Regions from separate parts of the Peribacillus sp. NPDC096540 genome, predicted to be linked through region 2. Evidence: riboswitches for the same ligand, from Rfam matches in the RefSeq annotation. Region 2 holds a riboswitch; the other holds the start of a gene.
What was found. Region 2 has a riboswitch for S-adenosylmethionine ahead of metK (methionine adenosyltransferase). Riboswitches for the same ligand answer to the same signal wherever they lie in the genome.
Positions count from the first base shown of each region.

Region 1: it holds a riboswitch for S-adenosylmethionine, as region 2 does, so the genes downstream of both, ACQKMR_RS25355 (bifunctional homocysteine S-methyltransferase/methylenetetrahydrofolate reductase) here and metK (methionine adenosyltransferase) in region 2, are expected to answer to the same signal.

Region 1 is NZ_JBNNTG010000047.1:2,833-12,541, reverse strand. It holds gene ACQKMR_RS25365 (polysaccharide deacetylase family protein) at 1-153, opposite strand, end outside; gene metH (methionine synthase) at 252-3,701, opposite strand; gene ACQKMR_RS25355 (bifunctional homocysteine S-methyltransferase/methylenetetrahydrofolate reductase) at 3,694-5,541, opposite strand; SAM riboswitch class I at 5,646-5,744, opposite strand; gene ACQKMR_RS25350 (thioesterase II family protein) at 5,928-6,665, opposite strand; gene ACQKMR_RS25345 (DUF3810 domain-containing protein) at 6,804-7,874, opposite strand; gene ACQKMR_RS25340 (saccharopine dehydrogenase NADP-binding domain-containing protein) at 7,949-9,013, opposite strand; gene ACQKMR_RS25335 (ABC transporter ATP-binding protein) at 9,096-9,709, opposite strand, start outside.
Region 2 is NZ_JBNNTG010000012.1:34,285-43,993, forward strand. It holds gene ACQKMR_RS12625 (glycosyltransferase family 4 protein) at 1-527, shown strand, start outside; gene ACQKMR_RS12630 (glycosyltransferase) at 556-1,872, shown strand; gene ACQKMR_RS12635 (nucleotide sugar dehydrogenase) at 1,917-3,218, shown strand; partial or broken gene ACQKMR_RS12640 (IS5/IS1182 family transposase) at 4,017-4,220, shown strand; gene pckA (phosphoenolpyruvate carboxykinase (ATP)) at 4,286-5,872, opposite strand; SAM riboswitch class I at 6,428-6,591, shown strand; gene metK (methionine adenosyltransferase) at 6,754-7,947, shown strand; gene ACQKMR_RS12655 (gamma carbonic anhydrase family protein) at 8,110-8,628, opposite strand; gene ACQKMR_RS12660 (lysophospholipase) at 8,841-9,644, shown strand; gene ACQKMR_RS12665 (hypothetical protein) at 9,708-9,709, opposite strand, start outside.

The sequences.
Region 1 (9,709 bases), on a different contig from region 2:
CAAATATGCAATTTTCTGATTTTCTTTACTTTTTACAAGCGGTGTTATTTCTTCCGGAATCGTTGCATGTACTTGAACTGGCGGTCCACCTGTCATAACCAAAATAACGAACGCTCCCATTATGTAAAGAAATAGTCGAAATAGACTCCTCATATATTGCATCCCCTTCCTTTTGACCATTAAGGTGTACTAATTCAGGGGTTTCATGCGCAATAAGACAGCGGTAAAAAATACCGCTGTCTCTTCACTGCTTATCGATCGACATTAAAGTAACGCGCTTCAGGATGAGCAAATACAATAGCTGAAACAGAAGCTTCTGGTTCCATCATGAATCCTTCAGTCAATTCTACTCCAATATCCTGCGGTTGTAACAAACGGAATAGCTTTTCTTGGTCTTCAAGATTTGGACACGCCGGATAACCAAATGAAAACCTTTGTCCGGTATACTTAGCTGAGAACCGCTCTTTCATTGACATTTCTATAGGATCGCTTATACCCAGATCATCTCGCATCAATTGGTGGATTCTTTCTGCAAACCCTTCTGCAGTTTCAAGTGCAAGTGATTGAAGAGCATGGTTTTTCAAGAAATCACCTTCAAGTTTTAGTTGTTCTGCCCATTTTCTGATGCCTCTACCAGCTGTAACGAGGAAGAAACCAACATAATCCATTTCCCCGGAAGAAATTGGCTTCGCAAAATCCGCCAAACAAAGGTGCGGACTTGTATCTTGCCTAGGAAAATCAAATGTTTCCAATACTTCCTGATGATTATCCGGATTATAAATGAATAACTTGTCTCCATCACTTTGAGCAGGGAAAAATTGATAAATAGCGTTTAACCCGTAATCTGGTTCTGCCTTCAAGAATTCAATTAGCTCATCAACCAAATCATTCAGTTGAATTGCTTTATCATTCCCTTGCTTCACCAACTCGGCAACTTTACCTTTTAATCCTAAATGATGACCAATTAACATTTGTCTATTAATATATGGTTGGATGACATCCAATGGATAATTTTTCAAAACGTGTCGTTTGATGTCACGCGGTTTTTGAACCGGGACATTGCTTAACGGAGCGGCTGATGTTTGCTTGCGCACTGGTTTTTCCATGGTTGCTGCTATTGCCGCATTGGCTTTCGATATTTCCCGTTTCTCAACTAACTCCTCTAAGTAGCCAACCTTTTTGTTTGAATCATGTAAAATATTCGTGACGGCCAGGCCATCCATAGCATCTTTGGAATATAATACAGGACCACCATATTCTGGTGAAATTTTGAAATCAGTGAATTTACGGGATAATGCTGCTCCCCCCACTAATATTGGAGTATCTATCCCTGCTTGTTTTAAATCCTGGGCAGTTAAAACCATTTGCTGTGCTGATTTTACAAGTAATCCAGACAGGCCTATGATAGTAGGCTCATGTTTTCGGACCTCTTCAATAATTTGTTGTGGTGCGACTTTAATTCCAAGGTCAATGACTTCATAGCCATTATTGGAAAGAATGATATCCACTAGGTTTTTACCAATATCATGTACGTCACCCTTGACAGTCGCTAATAGGATCTTACCTTTCTTAGCACTATCTTCAGCATTTTCCATGAGTGGTTCAAGATGTGAGACAGCAGCCTTCATCGCCTCGGCACTTTGAAGTACTTCCGCGACAATGAGCTGATTATCATTAAATAATCTACCCACTTCACTCATCCCATCCATCAATGGTCCATTGATGATTTCTAATGGAGCGTCCCCTCGCTCAATTGCTTTATTTAAATCTTCAATTAAGCCTTCTTTCGTTCCCTCAATAATATAGTTACCTAAACGTTCATTTAACGGAAGGATAACACCATTATCTTTCTTCTCCGCTTTTTTTCCACGATAAAATTCAGTGAAGATAGCTAATGTTTCTGTAGAGGTATTAAACAGGAGTGCTTCGGCCAGTTTCACTTCTTCTTCCGGTATCAAAGCAAAACGTTCAAGTTTTTCCGTATTCACAATTGCGTAGTCAAGACCAGCCTTTGTACAGTGATATAAGAAAACGGCATTTAGAATTTCCCTTCCTCGTGATGGTAGGCCGAATGAAACGTTTGAAATTCCAAGAATCGTTAAGCATTCCGGAAATTTCTCTTTGATTGCCTTAATTCCTTTAACCGTTTCTAAAGCAGAGCCAATATATTGCTCATCTCCCGTACCTACAGGGAAAACAAGCGGATCAAAAATGAGGTCGCTTTTGTTTAGGCCATATTTATTTACTAGCAAGTCCACAGAGCGGGTAGCCACTTCAATTTTCCGTTCAGCATCAACGGCCATTCCAATCTCGTCAATTGTTCCTACCACAACGGCAGCACCGTATTGATGAACGAATGGAACAATTTTTTCAAAGCGCTCTTCACCATCTTCAAGGTTGATAGAATTAATAATTGACTTTCCTTGAGAATGCTTTAAAGCCTGTTCAAGAACGGCTTCATCTGTAGTATCAATGACTAATGGTACTTTCACTTTTTTGACAACTTCTTCGACGAATTCCTTCATATCGCCTAGCTCATCACCATCAGGATCAGCAAGACAAATATCAATGACATGGGCGCCTTTCTTCACCTGAGCACGAGCTATTTCGGCAGCTGGCTCATAATGCTTCCCACGAATTAACTCCTTGAATTTACGAGATCCGATGACGTTCGTTCTCTCACCGACGAACAAGGGACGCATTGAATCATCATATATAAGTGGCTCAATGCCTGATACGGCATGGCCATGTGCTGATTCCCTCATTTCACGGGGCTGAACGCCTTCTAGAACCTTAGAAAGCTCTTTAATATGTTCTGGTGTTGTTCCACAGCAGCCCCCAATGATATTGACCCAGCCTTTTTCTGCAAATTGCTTCATTTTCTCTGCAAGGGAAGTCGGGGATTCATGATAATGACCTTCTTCATCAGGTAGGCCAGCATTCGGATAACAGCTAATGGCGCTGGTTGATATATCTGCAAGTGTCCGAATATGGTCTATCATGAACTCTGGTCCTGTTGCACAGTTCAAACCAACAGCCACAGGCTTCATATGTTCAACTGATAAATAGAACGCTTCAATAGACTGACCGGCTAGGGTCGTACCCATTGGTTCGATTGTACCTGAAATGATGACAGGCACTTCTTTCCCTGTTTTAGCAAAGGCCGCTTTTATTCCAGAAAAGGCAGCCTTTACATTAAGCATATCCTGACAGGTTTCTACTAACAACAGGTCCACACCACCGTCTAATAGACCGAGTGCCTGTTCTTCATAAGAATCGGTTAAAATATCAAATGTGGTTCCTCCTGTAACAGAAAGTGTTTTTGTTGTTGGCCCCATTGAACCAGCAACATATCTTGGCCATTTATCATTTGAATATTTTTCACAAGCTTTCACGGCAAGTTCAGCTGAAATTTTATTAAGCTTATAAGCAATCGTACTTATTTGGTATTCCTCAAGAACGATGCTCGTGGCTCCGAAGGTATTTGTCTCAATAATATCGGCACCTGCTGCTAAGTATTTTTCATGGATGGTTTGGATGATTTCAGGTTGCGTCAGTGATAAATATTCATTACACCCCTCGAATTGTTCTCCCCCAAAATCCTCTGCTGTTAAATCCTCAGCTTGTAGCATGGTTCCCATTGCCCCATCAAGAAGGAGAATCTTAGACTTTAACTGTTCTTGAATCGCTTTTTTATTCATGTACTGCCACCTCTGATGTATGTTTACTATCGACTTCTCTAATATATTTTGTAAGTTCCGCTGTCATTTCATAGCGAAGGAATGGTGTAATTAAATAAATCCCCTTGAATTTTTCTCTTGCGGCGTCCACCAGTTCTCTGGCGATATTTACACCTTCCATTCTTGACTTTATCGGGTCATCCCCAGCTAAAGCCATAGCCCGCCTTACATTATCAGGTAATTTAATACCAGGTATTTCGTTATGGATAAATTCCGCATTTCGTGTGCTCGTTAACGGCATGATTCCGACGAAAATCGGAGTATCTAAATGTTTTGTCGCCTCATAAACCTCTTCAATCTGATCAACTGAATAAATCGGTTGGGTCAAAAAGGACTGAGCACCGCAAGCAATCTTCTTTTCCATCCGCTGAACGGCCTTATTCAAATATTTCACATTTGGGTTAAAGGCAGCCGCTATTTTAAAATTGGCTCGTTGACCTAGGCTTTGACCGGAATAAGAAAGACCTTCATTAAATTGTTTTACCATACTAATTAAGTCGAATGATGATAGATCATAGACTGAAGTAGCACCTGGGAAGTCCCCTATTTTTGAAGGATCACCAGTGATAATCAGTATCTCGTTCAACCCCACCGTTTGAAGTCCCATTAAATGTGACTGAAGGCCAATTAAGTTCCGATCACGGCACGTAATATGCACCATTGGATTTACATCTAATTGGTTTTTCAACAAATTGGCCAGCGCCGCATTAGATATCCTCGGCGAAGCAAGTGAATTATCAGCTAATGTAATCGAATCAACACCCGCATTTTTTAATGCCTCCGCACCAGCCATAAAACCTTCAATTCCTAATTTTTTCGGCGGATCAAGTTCAACAAGAATCGTTCTTTCAGTTTTGGCCTGTTCATGCAGGGGTAGTTCCAGTTCTCTATGATTCACTTCAATTATTTCGATTTCACGGGCTTTCGTCATTTTTTCTTCTATTGGAACTAAACTCCCAATCGCATTTTTCACAGATTGAATATGAAGTGGTGTAGTTCCACAACACCCACCGATAATCGTGGCACCCTGCTCACGAAGCTCAAGGGCACTTGAGCCAAAATATTCAGGAACTGCTTTATAAACTAGTCTTCCATCCACGTAATCCGGTAGGCTGGCATTTGGATAGATAGCGATAGCAGCTTGTTTTGGCAAAGTCACTTCTTCCAAGGCGCGAATCATATGATGTGGACCGAGACGGCAATTCACACCAACAACATCAGCACCTAATTGCTCGAGTTTTTGAAATGCTTCATTTAAATGGATCCCATTTTGAAGATTACCTAATTCATGCATCGATACATTTGCAATAATTGGCAATCCAGTTTCTTTTTTAACAATTTGCAACACGGTTTCAAGTTCTTCCAAATCATAAAATGTTTCAAGGAGAATCCCATCAGGATTTTCTATAAGCAGACTATATAGCTGCTCACGAAAACCTCTCTTTATTTCTTCCATGCTTAAATCCGATTTACGTATACTTCGCTGAGCCCCTATAGTACCAAATACAAATGCATTGCCTTTTGCGGCTTTTTTAGCTAGGATAACTCCCTGACGGTTAATTCGGCTTACTTCATCTTCAAGACCATGCCGTTTCAATTTATTAAAGTTGGCTCCGTAAGTATTCGATTGTAGAATATCAGCACCTGCTTCTAAATAGGCACGATGAATGGATTCAATTTGATCAGGATTAGTGCAATTTAATTCCTCATAACATTGATCGATTCCATATGAGTATAATAATGTTCCCATTGCTCCTTCTCCAACCAGCATTCTTTCTTTCAATTCTTTACGAAAATCCATATGTACACCCTCTCTCAAAAACAATTCTGTTTTTGTCGTTTTCTATGAGTATGAGAGAAAAGAAAAAAAAACCTTCTCAAAGAAGAAGGTTTTTTGAAACATTCTCCTCATCTATCAAGCTCTGCTTGCTGGATTTAGCACCTTTGCCTAAGCTGGTTGCTGAGGTTTCTTCGGGCCAGTCCCTCCACCTCTCTCGATAAGATCCATTTATAAAGTTTTCTTAACATTTTAAAATTTGATTATATTTAATTTACATTAATAATCTGTCAATTTCAATACCTGATCGTCATTTTTTTCACTTTTGAAGCACCAATTCTTTCTCCATACATCAAAGAAGCTGTAAGAAATGCTATATCATTTCCTTCGGAATCAATTACTTCAATTTTTTAATCCCCTCGAAAAGGTTGAGTATCTTTAACAATAAAATTTACAATGTCATTAGGATATCTATTTAAAAAAAAATGTTCTCCTTTAAACTTATGAAATTTCGCATTCCCTTCAACAACTTCGGTCCATTTTTGAATTTTTTTGATAGGAGTCGAAAAATCATTATCCGCATAAAAAACGCTTATTCCACAACTTATTTTTTCTGCTTTGGGTTGAAACTTATAATTGTCCAATATTATAAAATCTGCTCGCAAAATCGGAAGAAATATATCCATAATCTCTTTTGTATAAAATTCCTCTGAAAGTCCCCCATATTGTTCTACCGTTTGCAAGAAAGTTTCATTAGTCATATTTTCAATATTATCTCTCTTTTCAGAAATATGTGGAGCATTTCGCCCAGAAAAAAACAGATGGGTTGGTTCCTTAGTTCCCATTTGCTTAAGTTTATAATATATCTCATAAGTCAATAAGGCTCCCATACTGTGTCCAAATATAACATATTCATCGTCATATTTTAATTGTTCACTTATTCTTTTTGCGATATCTTCACTTGCTTCACCAACAGACTTGTAGCAAGGCTCTCTGAATCGAGTTCCTCTTCCAGCCAATTCACTCATACACAATTCATATCTATCCGGCAGTAGTTTTTTCCATTCATAATATACATTTACCGACGCTCCAGCATATGGAATCGGAAATACTTTTATTTTATTTATTTCACTCACTCCTATGTTCAACTAAAGCCCACTATAAATTACTATATAGACCAATAAATATTCAAGATACAACCATATGTAACAAAAACGGACAATAGAAATTCAAAAGAAACATTTACAAAAAAATAAACTTCGCTCCTAGTAATTTTTATACTTTATTTAATTATACTTCTCTATTCCTCGCTGCTCTGCCAGCAACAAATTTACCATACCACTATAACTATTTAAACCGTCTGCCTGGTTATTCGCCTTCAGATAAAAGTCATTTACAATTCTTGAAATACTTGAAATAACACTCTCATACTTATCCCGATACTGCTCATTTTGTACTATGTCATGCTGCACCGCCTTGGACAGACTGGACATTATATCAGACGCCTTATCTGAATCAACTTTCTTTAGCGCAGATATAGAATAATCAAACGCTAGAAAAAAACCACTGTAAAGTATAATTGGATCATCCTGCTGCTTACATGCCAGATAAGCTATAAAATTTGCCTCATCCTCATGCATAAAACCACTCTGATGTGCCAATTCATGTGCCATAGTAGCAGGCGCCAAAAAAACTGGCACATGAACATTGATATTGGATTCAAAAGTAAAAGGGACAAAAATACCATGTATCCCTGCACGCGACATTAGTTTTGACATCACCACTGGTTTTGGTGTTGAATATAAAGAATGCTCCAAAATAGGATATTTCTTTGATAACATTTGCATCGACAAAACTGCGTGTTGTGCATAATAATCAAAATTATCTGATTTTTGAGCCAAAAGATCAGTATCCTCTACCTTTTCCCTTGCCAATTCCATTTCAACCGCAAGTGACTTACATAATTTCACCAGTTCCTCATCACTGTAGTTCTCCTCTTGATATGCGGTATAAGACAAAAAAGAATATCTATGATAGTTTATTCCACCCAAAACAGTATAACAAAAATATATCACGCTACAGATCGCAACTATTCCTAGAGTTCCACGATAAACTACCATTCTACGTGCACCTTTACTCATGATGACCTTGCGCACATAATAAACTATATAAAATAGCAAAAGCATCACAACCAACACTACGAGCCATTCACTAACAGAAAATTTGACCCAAGAAGGTAAAAATCCTACTATTTTTGACAATATCGGATATACAGACCTACTGTATTTTTCTGCCCAATCCTGATGGTTCTGCGCGTATTTTGTCAGTATATAAGCCATAACTCCAAGTGAGATCAACGGCAATCTCTTAAGTAAAAGCTTTTTCATAATATACTCCTCCTATCGAATTAGTATAGGATGTACGCATAATATCATTTCTTTATTTCAATATACTTTTCCTCATAAAAATCATGTTTATTAGAAAAGACATATTGATTCATAAAATCTATAGGAAGTACTTCATAAGCCCAGTAGATACCATTAGGTCTATTACTTGAAATAGCTTGTCGGGCGATTTCAGCAGCCACCGTACCCGTTAACTCTGAACTCGTTTCCATTTGTAAATTCAATCTGCACCTAACATTCTTTCCATTTTTCACTCCTGTAGCATCAATGACTAACGCTATCCATTCCTCTTTAGGTTGCTCCTCTAAACTAATGTCTAGTTTTTTCATGGCTTCTTCAACCGAAGACTCAAGCTGCATTTGATAAAATTGCATTGCCAAACGAAAAATATAATCATTTGCTGCTATATTGTACCAGTGAAGTTCTTGTACCGAACTAACTTCTAGAATATCAATTATCTCTTGACTTAAATACGGTTTCTTATAGACAGGGACATCCACTTCAGGTACAAATTCTTTCTGCATCATATTTATATTTTCCGTTTTAACAGAATTATCACTCCAATAAGAGTCTGTTTTTCCAATTACACTATGCCCACTCATTAATATATCTGAGATAGAAGTTTTCGTATAATGTTCCGCACCACCAATATAACAATTCACATACTTAGTTTCGTCTAGTAAATGATTTATCACTCGTTTTAATAGTAGCCCTGTGATTCCAGGACAAAAACCAGCTCCTATGTAATTTACACCGTTAGCTTTAAGCTCTAGCTTTTGCTCCTGATTCAATAATAAAGCATTGGAAGCATCAACATATTTTGCTCCTACTTTCATAGCTGCCTGAGCAACTCTATCTTTAATTACAAATTCAGGTCCTGCACAATTAATGACAACCGTACAATCAGTACAGAATGCAATCAAGTTCTCCCAGTCGAAAATATCCAAAAAGTGGTAGTTAAAATTATTAAGGTTCAATAATGCTGTAGGTTCACGCCGCTGTCCGCCCTTAACTATAAAGTCTTTACATAAGTTCTTACAAATGACTTCACCGATCATTCCGCCACACCCAACAACTGCTATTTGCTCCATCCGTACGACACCCCTTTAATTTGATACAAACATAAAACAGTCCAAACTTATACATACAGTGAGATTTAAAATACAAGACTAGTTATACCTTTTCTATTAAAAGATCATTATTATGTCTACTCAACATACTCAATGCATAAAATCTTTGTCTGGCTTCCATTAATTCATGATACGTCCCGTGTTCTTCAATTTTTCCATTATTCAATAAGACAATTTCATCATATCCACTAAGAATTGATTCATCCAGCCTATGTGTAATGGAAATTCTCGTAATGCCCTGCATTTCACTTAACATACACTCAAGGTCACTAGCTGTTTGATTGTCCAACGCTGAAGTCGCCTCGTCCATAAGTAATATAGGTGATTTTCTCAGGAGTGCTCTTGCTATAGAAATTCTCTGTTTTTCCCCACCTGAAAAATGGATTCCATTTTCTCCACATAATACATCAAAGCCGCCTCTGTCATTAATCAATTTCTGTAACATACTCTTCTTTATTACTTGCTCAAACTCATCTGTGTCACATTCACGAAACAATTTTATATTTTGTTCAATCGTATCATCAAAGATAAAACAGTCCTGATGAATAAAACTAACATTTTGGAAAATGGACTGATCACTTATTTTCTCAAGATCAACCCCGTCATACCTGATATTTCCTTCATACCCATCATAAAACCCAGTCAACATCTTTAATA
Region 2 (9,709 bases):
GTAATATCGGACTTGCCCAAGATATTAAAAAGTTAATAGCGGTGGCTGAAAAACTGAAAGAACATAAGCAAATTGAGTTCACGATTATTGGATATGGCTATCGAATGTCCGAAGTCCAAGACGAGATATCCTCTAAAGGGTTGACTAATATAAGGGTCATCAAAGCGATGAACAGGAGGGTGACTCTTAATGAAGTATCCTCTTCCCATATTGCGTATGTAAGCTTAGTTGAGAAGGATGTTTTTAACAAGGTGTTACCTGGAAAAATCATCGACTATATGTGTGTTGGGAAACCGATTGTCGGTGATGTCGCCGGGCGTGCCAGACAAATGATTTCAGAAGCGCAATGCGGGATGGTGGCAGATAGTAGAACGGTTGATGAAATCAGTCAACATATTCTAACAATGGCCTCTGAGAAAGCTCTTCGCGAAGAGCTTGGTGAAAATGGCCATCGATATGCGGAACAAAATTTTCTATGGTCAAAAAATATTCAAGGGCTCATTAACGTGATGGAAGCATCTAGCTAACGGCATATCTGGAAAAGTGGAGGTAAAAATGGCGAAGAAGGTATGTATGTTTGTGTGGAATCATTTTACCAACGATGCACGGGTTCTAAGGGAATGCACTGCCCTTACTGAAGAAGGTTATGAAGTCGACTTAATTGCTATTTATAACTGGAAAAATGAAGAATTACCAAAAAAAGAGAAACATAAAAACGGATTTAATGTCATTCGAGTGAATAATCGCTGGGATAGACTAAATAGAGTGCTGAAAATTGTTAAAAAAGTGAAAAATAAGATGTTTGAATTGACCGTTCTCACTTTATTGGTTTGGAATACCTTGATGAACATGAACTTGATTACGGGCTGGATCAGTACTGTCGTATTAGTGGGTGTTATGGCGCTTCTTGCAATAATCGCCACAATTGTTACGAAAACAAAACTACCGAATCTTTTGACAAGAAGCTATATTTTTTTTCAAATGGTTCATTACGGCCGGAAAAAGAAGTATGACTTTTATCATTCGAATGATTTGAATACGTTAATGCAGGGAGCGATCAGCAGTAAATTTCTAAGACGTAAAAAGCTCATATATGATTCTCATGAAGTTCAAACGAGCAGAACCGGTTATAATAGCCGGATTTACGGGATAATGGAAAAGTTTCTATTAAAATTTGTCGACGAAATGATCGCCGAAAATCATACTCGTGCTAAATATAATGAAGACTTATATGGTCTGTATCCAAAAGTGGTCCATAACTACCCAATCCCTACCTTGCCTGAGGAAAGTACAGTCGTGGATTTACACGAGTTGCTCATGCTGCCAGAGGACGAGCCGATATTGTTATATCAAGGCGGCATTCAAACAGGCAGAGGGCTAGAGAAAGTGGTTGAGGCTGTGCCAATGATGGAAGCAGGAACGCTTGTTTTTATTGGAGATGGAAAGATCAAGCCTGAATTAATAAAAAAGGTAGAGGCAATGGGTCTCGAACATCGGGTGAAATTTATCCCGAAGGTTCCGGTTGACGATTTGCTTCATTATACGAAAAACGCATATTTAGGTTTTCAGGTATTGAATAATGTCTGCTTTAATCATTATTCTGCTTCTTCCAATAAGTTGTTTGAATATATGATGAGCGGAGTACCTGTCATCGCCTGCAGCTTTCCAGAAATTCAAAAGGTAGTCGAGACTGAGAAAATTGGTTTGTGTGTCGACTCCCATGACCCACGTTCTATTGCGGACGGAGTCAATTATTTATTAAAGCATCCAGAAAAAAGAGCTGAAATGAGCAGCAATTGTCTTAAAGCCCGCCTAAAATACAATTGGAAACAAGAGAAAGAAATCTTCATCCAAATCTATCAATCAGCTTAACCAAACTAGAATACTAGAAGAAAATATGATGAGGAGTGGTTATTATGAAATTATGTACAATGGGACTAGGTTATATAGGACTTCCAACATCTTTAATGTTCGCAAAACACGGTGTAGATGTTGTTGGCGTGGATATCCATCCTGATGTTATTAATAAATTGAATAATGGAAAGCTCCATATTGAAGAACCTGGACTAGAAGAAGTGTTAAATGAAGTGCTAGATGCCAAAAGATTTCGTGCTACCTTGAATCCGGAGTCTGCGGATGTTTTCATCATTGCGGTCCCAACTCCAAACAATGAAGATCTACACCAATCGTGTGATCTTACCTATGTTATGCAGGCAACTTCAAGTGTTCTTCCTTTTGTTCAGAAGGGAAATGTCATCATTATCGAATCGACGATTGCACCAAGGAGCATGGATGATCATATCAAGCCATTGATTGAGAAGTCAGGGCTAACGATCGGGAAAGACATCTTTCTTGTACATTGTCCCGAACGTGTCTTACCAGGAAGAATTCTAGAAGAATTGGTGCATAATAACCGAATTGTCGGCGGCATCACAGAAGCCTGCTCCTACAGAGGAGGCCTTGTCTATGAAACTTTTGTTAAAGGGGAAATCATTCGTACGGATGCGAAAACGGCTGAAATGTCCAAATTGATGGAAAATACCTTCCGTGATGTGAATATTGCTCTTGCGAATGAGTTGGCTAAAGTTTGCTTCGAATTGGATATCAATGTATTGGATGTCATATCAATGGCAAATAAGCATCCACGTGTAAATATTCATCAACCAGGACCAGGGGTAGGTGGACATTGTCTCGCGGTCGATCCTTATTTCATTGTCGCTAAAGCTCCTGAGACAGCTAGAATCATCAAATTAGCCCGCGACACGAACGTTTCGATGCCGTATTATATCGTCAATTGTGTCAGGATGTTACTTGAGGGTATCCGTAAACCAAAGGTAGCGGTTTTTGGACTTGCCTACAAAGGAAATGTAGATGATATCCGTGAAAGCCCGGCCATTGATGTTGTAAATATCCTAATGAGCATGGATCAGATGGAAGTATCCTTGCATGACCCACATGTCCAATCTGGGAAAATGCCAGTCGTTTCTGTCGAAGACGCTGTAAAAGATGCCGACCTGATTCTTGTCTTAACCGATCATAATGAATTTAGAGAAATGGATTATGACAAACTATCGAATAAGATGGCTCATAAAATGATTTTGGATACTCGGAATTGCATTGATGCCAATAAACATAACATCCAAATTGCCAACTTAGGCAATGTATTCGAATATAAAACAGAACATTTGAAAGAAGTAAGGAACAAAATGATTATCTAATAAACAATTGATTCTGCAAGGCCGGATATGATAGGGATATAAAGGGTGTTGACTCAGTCAGCACCCTTTATAGTTGTGCAACATGTTAAATCATTTGATGAACTTGTAATTTTATATTTGCAGCTCAGTCTATTTAATAAGGAGGAGGCTGTCTCTTATGGGCGATCAAGAGGAGTGAATTTCATACGTATGAAAAAAGTATGACGAACTTTCTTGTGTATTATATTGGCCAACTGGATGTAGAGGATTTGGTACAGGAGACCTTTCTCAGGGCTTTTGAGAAAACCAATGAATTATACCACCAGCTGGAACATAGGGGACAGCCTCTTGGCTATTTTTAATTCAAAATTCATAGTATAGATTGGATAATTAATATGTTCTGTAAATATGACTTCCTATGGGGACATGTGAAGAGCAGATCCTGGCGCTTCAGGTTATTGTGGATTTTACAGGAGTTAGAACGTGATGATTGATTTTTCGCTTAGATTAATCAGTTTATAAAGAAAGGACCAAGCAAGTTTTGCTAAACTCGATAGTAATGGAGATTGTCTACAGTTTTTTTGATGGGTTGTAAAATTTGAACGTTACTTTCCACTTCAGGCACTCGCTTTCCGCGGGCGGCCCGGGAGCCTCCTCGGCGCCTTTGCGCCTGCGGGGTCTCCCTTGGACGCGCTTTTCCCGCAGGAGTCTCACACCTTCCGTTCCAATCCACTTTGTTTTAACAATTAGATATAAGCTTTTGCCTACAGTCTTTTTTGTTTTTAAAAAATAGAAGTATTAAAACTTGAGGTGATAAGGATGCTTTCGAAACATGATTCTATTCAGCGAGATCAACTTGAAATGATTACTTTAGATCAACTGGTGCCATCGAACCATTTGGCTCGTAAAATTGAAGCCACCATTGATTTCCCTTTCATTTATGACTTGGTGAAAGATATGTATTCAGAGGTCGGTCGCCCAAGTATTGATCCAGTTATTTTAGTTAAACTGACATTCATTCAATGACAATATCAAAAGGGGTTCGGAATGTTTTAATTCCGAACCCCTTTTGTTTTTGTTTATTAAAATTAAGCAGTCGGTCCGCCAAGTTCTTCAATTTCACTTGGAACGCTTCCGAATTTTTTAAAGTTTGCACGGAATTGAGCAGCAAGGGCTGTTGCTGTTTGTTTATATGCAGCAGGATCTGCCCAAGTCTTGATTGGTTGAAGCACTTCGTCAGGAACACCAGGAACATGAAGTGGAATATCCAAACCGAAGATATCGTCTTTGACTGTCTCGATGTTTGCTAATTCGCCTTCAAGTGCTGCTTGTACCATTGCACGAGTGTAAGCAAGTTTCATACGGCTACCAGTTCCGTATGCACCGCCAGTCCATCCAGTGTTGACAAGGTATACTTTTGCGCTGTGTTCGTCAATTTTATCTCCAAGCATTTCAGCATAGCGTGTAGCAGGAAGAGGTAAGAATGGTGAACCGAAGCAAGTTGAGAATGTAGCTTCTGGTGAAGTTACTCCTCTTTCAGTGCCTGCCAATTTACTTGTGTACCCGCTTAGGAAATGGAACATTGCTTGTTCTTTAGAAAGTTTGCTGATTGGAGGCAGTACGCCTGAAGCATCAGCTGTTAAGAAAATGATTGTATTTGGGTGTCCTGCGATACTTGGGTTCACGATGTTATCAATCGCTTGCATTTGGTATGCAGCACGAGTGTTTTCTGTTAATGAACTATCATCGTAGTTCGCTTCACGTGTTTCTGGATCAACAACTACGTTTTCCAATACGGCACCGAAACGGATGGCATCGAAAATTTGCGGTTCTTTTTCGCGTGAAAGGTTAATTGTTTTTGCATAGCAGCCGCCTTCGATGTTGAATACACCGTTAGAAGACCAGCCGTGCTCGTCATCACCAATCAGTTTGCGATTAGTGTCTGCAGATAAAGTTGTTTTACCAGTACCAGACAGTCCGAAGAATAAAGCGACATCTCCTTCACGTCCTACGTTAGCAGAGCAATGCATTGGAAGGATTCCAGCCTCTGGAAGTAGATAGTTCATGATTGAGAAGATCGATTTTTTCATTTCACCTGCATATTCCGTTCCACCGATTAAGATAGTACGGCGTTCAAATGACACGATGATGAATGTTTCGGATTTAGTTCCGTCGACTTCTGGATCTGCTTTGAAATTAGGTGCTGAGAGAATCGTGAATTCTGCTTCATGACCTCTTAGTTCTTCTTCATTTGGACGGATGAACAAAGTATGAGCGAAAAGATTATGCCAAGCATATTCATTTACCACTCGGATGGGAAGACGTGATGTTTCGTCTGCACCAGCGAAACCTTTGAAAACAAAGATCTCTTCTTTTGCTTTTAGGTAGTCAACTACCTTATTATATAGTTTATTGAATACATCTTCAGAGATTGGTTGGTTTACTGAACCCCAATCTACTTTGTCTTTAACAGATGCTTCGTCTACGATATATTTATCTTTAGGTGAACGGCCAGTATATTTGCCAGTTTCAGCTTTTACTGCGCCAGTTGATGTCAAAACGCCTTCGTTTCTGCTTAATACTTTTTCAACTAATTGGGGAACTGAAAGTTGAGTTTGCACATTATTTCCTGCCAATAATTGGTGTAACTCATTAGAAACGTCTACAGAATTCATATATGAGGTACCTTCCTTTGTTTTAAGTTTTATATTACAATTAGTATAACACATTCACTTAAATAGTCTATACTATTTATTTTTTTTTGTGATAATTTTTATATGGTTTCCTTAATCATTTTTATAAATGCGTTAAGAACCGAGTTCGGATTCTTGCATATACTTGAATGGAGGAATCTTAACTAGAAAGAAAACCCATAATCAAGATTGGTAGCTGGATTAAAGGTTATGTAAAAAAAGGATGGGTCTCGCTTCAGAAATATAAAAAAGGATTGTTTTATTTAATAGGAAGTAACAAAGAAAAGAATAACATGCTATTACCTCGAAAGGCAAAGTCATAAAAAGTTTTTTACGCTTCGAAGTTTGCTTTTTTAATTTTCTTTTATCTTTGGAAATTATCTACAGTTTCGTTTTGCTTTCTACTTCGAAAATCCAATAATGACGGAGCATCAGCACATTTTTTTTTTCGAAAGCTACGATGGGGGGAATTGTTCTTTTTAGAAAAGCATTGACAGATTCCGACCATATACGATAATATCTTAAATTGTACGGATTCTCTTATCCCGAGTTGGTGGAGGGACAGGCCCTTTGAAACCCAGCAACCTGCCATATTGAACTTGACTCCAAGATCAATCGCCGAAAATAAAGCGATAGTTCTTCAAGGAATAGTGGTGATGGTGCTAACCTGAGCAAGGTAAAAAACCCTTGAACGATAAGAGTGAAAGGATAGATGACAGAATTTTAAACCTTTCCTCATTTGCCAGGGAAGGTTTTTGTGTTTTTTAGTAATTCTGTGTCTATAGTTGAAACTAATAAGGGAAAACGAGTTCCGTAAAAAATCAGGCTTTTGCCTACAACATACTAACTTCCAAGGAGGAAATATGATGTCAAAGAAACGTCTATTTACTTCTGAATCTGTTACAGAGGGCCATCCGGACAAGATTTGTGATCAGATTTCAGATTCCATTTTAGATGCTATCCTTGCTAAGGATGCAAATGCACGTGTTGCGTGTGAAACAAGTGTAACAACAGGTCTTGTACTTGTTGCAGGTGAAATTACAACATCTGCTTATGTGGATATTCCACGTATCGTTCGGGATACGATTGCAGGAATTGGTTACACACGTGCGAAATACGGTTTCGATGCTGAAACTTGTGCCGTATTGAGTTCTATTGATGAGCAATCTGCCGATATCGCAGCTGGCGTAGACAAAGCGTTGGAAGCTCGTGAAGGAACTATGTCAGATGAAGAAATCGATGCGATCGGTGCAGGGGACCAAGGGCTTATGTTCGGTTTTGCTTGCAATGAAACAGAAGAGCTTATGCCACTTCCGATTTCATTAGCTCACAAACTTTCATTCCGCTTGTCTCAAGTTCGTAAAGATGAAACGCTTGCTTACTTACGTCCTGATGGTAAAACACAGGTAACAGTGGAATATGATGAAAATAATCAACCTGTAAGAGTCGACACAATTGTAATTTCAACACAACATGATTCAGAAGTAACGCTTGAGCAAATTCAAGCTGACTTAAAAGAACATGTGATTAAAGCAGTTGTACCAGCTGAATTAATCGATGCTGGGACTAAGTACTTCATTAACCCAACTGGCCGTTTTGTAATTGGCGGACCACAAGGGGATGCTGGTCTTACTGGACGTAAAATCATCGTTGATACGTACGGCGGATACGCTCGTCACGGCGGCGGTGCATTCTCCGGTAAAGATGCTACAAAAGTTGACCGTTCTGCGGCATACGCTGCTCGTTACGTTGCGAAAAACATCGTAGCTGCTGGCCTTGCTGACAAAGCGGAAGTACAATTGGCATACGCAATTGGTGTGGCAGAGCCTGTATCAATCTCGATCGATACATTCGGAACTGGTACAGTAAGCGAAGAAGTACTAGTTGATCTAGTACGCGCTAACTTCGACCTGCGTCCAGCTGGTATCATCAAAATGCTTGATCTTCGTCGCCCAATCTACAAACAAACAGCTGCTTACGGACACTTTGGCCGTACAGACGTTGATCTTCCTTGGGAACGCACAGATAAAGCTGAGATTTTAAAAGCAAAAGCATAATCAAATAAAAGAAAAGGTGCTTCGCAACTAGCGAGGCACCTTTTTCAATTGTGAAATGGATTAATTTGTCGACTGAGGGAATAATTCAAGAAATCCTATTTAATCCAGTCATTTATTTTTTTACTCGTGAATAATGCAAGTTTACTCGTGAATTTTCATGAATTATTTAATGCGTTCTGCATTTTTATAGTATTGTCCTTTTTCAGCATATTCTCCGACGATACGCTCCATATCCTTACGATCTTCATCGTTAATTTCTCGTACCACCTTAGCTGGACGGCCGAATGCCAATGTGTTTGGTGGTATAACTTTGCCTTGGGGAACAAGACTTCCTGCACCGATGAAAGCTCCTTCCCCGATTTCTGCTGCATCAAGCACAATCGACCCCATGCCAATAAGAGCTCCTTTACGAACTTTGCAGCTATGTAAAATAACCTGATGGCCGATGGTTACTTCGTCCTCAATAATTAATGGATTATTCGGACTTTGGTGGAGGACGCTGTTATCTTGTACACTTACTTTATTACCGATTATAGTAGGGGCTACGTCGCCACGTATAACGGTATTAAACCAGATTGACGTTTCGTCGCCGATTTTTACATCACCTGTCACGACAGCATTTTCAGCAATATAAGCGCTTTCAGAGATTTCAGGTTCTTTCCCTTTAAATGGATAAATAATCATTTTTAATCATTTCCTTTCCGAAGTAGATGTTTTTATGTATTATTTTAATATACCGTATGTAAATAGACTTTGCTATTTATAATAAAAATGTAGAATTTGTTAGAGTTCCTTTTTGTCGAAAATCATGAATATGGTTATAATTTATATATATTATTTTTCAGCTATCATTGATCGTATACAACAAGAGAAAAGTGAAAGGGGGATTTCGAATGTGGAAATGGGAGACAGAAGGAGACGCAAAAGGCGTCATTGTCATCATTCATGGGGCAATGGAACATCACGGCCGATATAAGTGGGTAACGCAAATGTGGCTTTCAGCCGGATATCATGTTGTCATGGGCGACCTTCCTGGGCAAGGGATGACAACTCGTGCCTACCGGGGACATATCGATTCCTTTGACGAATATTTAGACGAAGTAAAAAGCTGGATAGAAGATGCCTATGAATATTCGCTGCCAGTCTTTTTGCTTGGACACAGCATGGGTGGTTTAATTTCGATACGCTTGCTTCAGGAAGAAGAGTTGGACATTGCCGGGGTGATTTTATCTTCACCATGTCTGGGCCTCGTGACGAAGCCTAGAAAGTTCTTAACAGCTATTTCACATGGTTTGAACCTCGTGATGCCTAAGTTCAGAGTCGATTCCGGTTTAACACCTGAAATGGCTACGAGAAGTTCTGAAGTCCGTGAATCAGATAAAAATGATACATTATACATTACAAAAGTTTCGATTCGCTGGTATCGTGAGCTTGCACAGGCTATGAAGGATGCTTTTGAAGAGATTCCTGAATTTCAGGATGTGCCTCTTTTGTTGATGCAGGGCGGTGATGACCGAATCGTGAATAAAAAGGCGGTTCGTGAGTGGTTTAATTATAACTTGGCTAGTGAAAAACAATACAAAGAATGGCCAAAACTTTATCACGAAATCTTCAACGAACCAGAGCAGGATGACGTATTCCAATACGCTTTGAGTTTTGTTGAAAATCGTTTAAAAATATTAGGGTATGTCGTTTGAAATGTACATACTGCGGGATAAATATAACAAGCTGCTGAAGCGATTATCAGCAGCTTGTTTGTTTT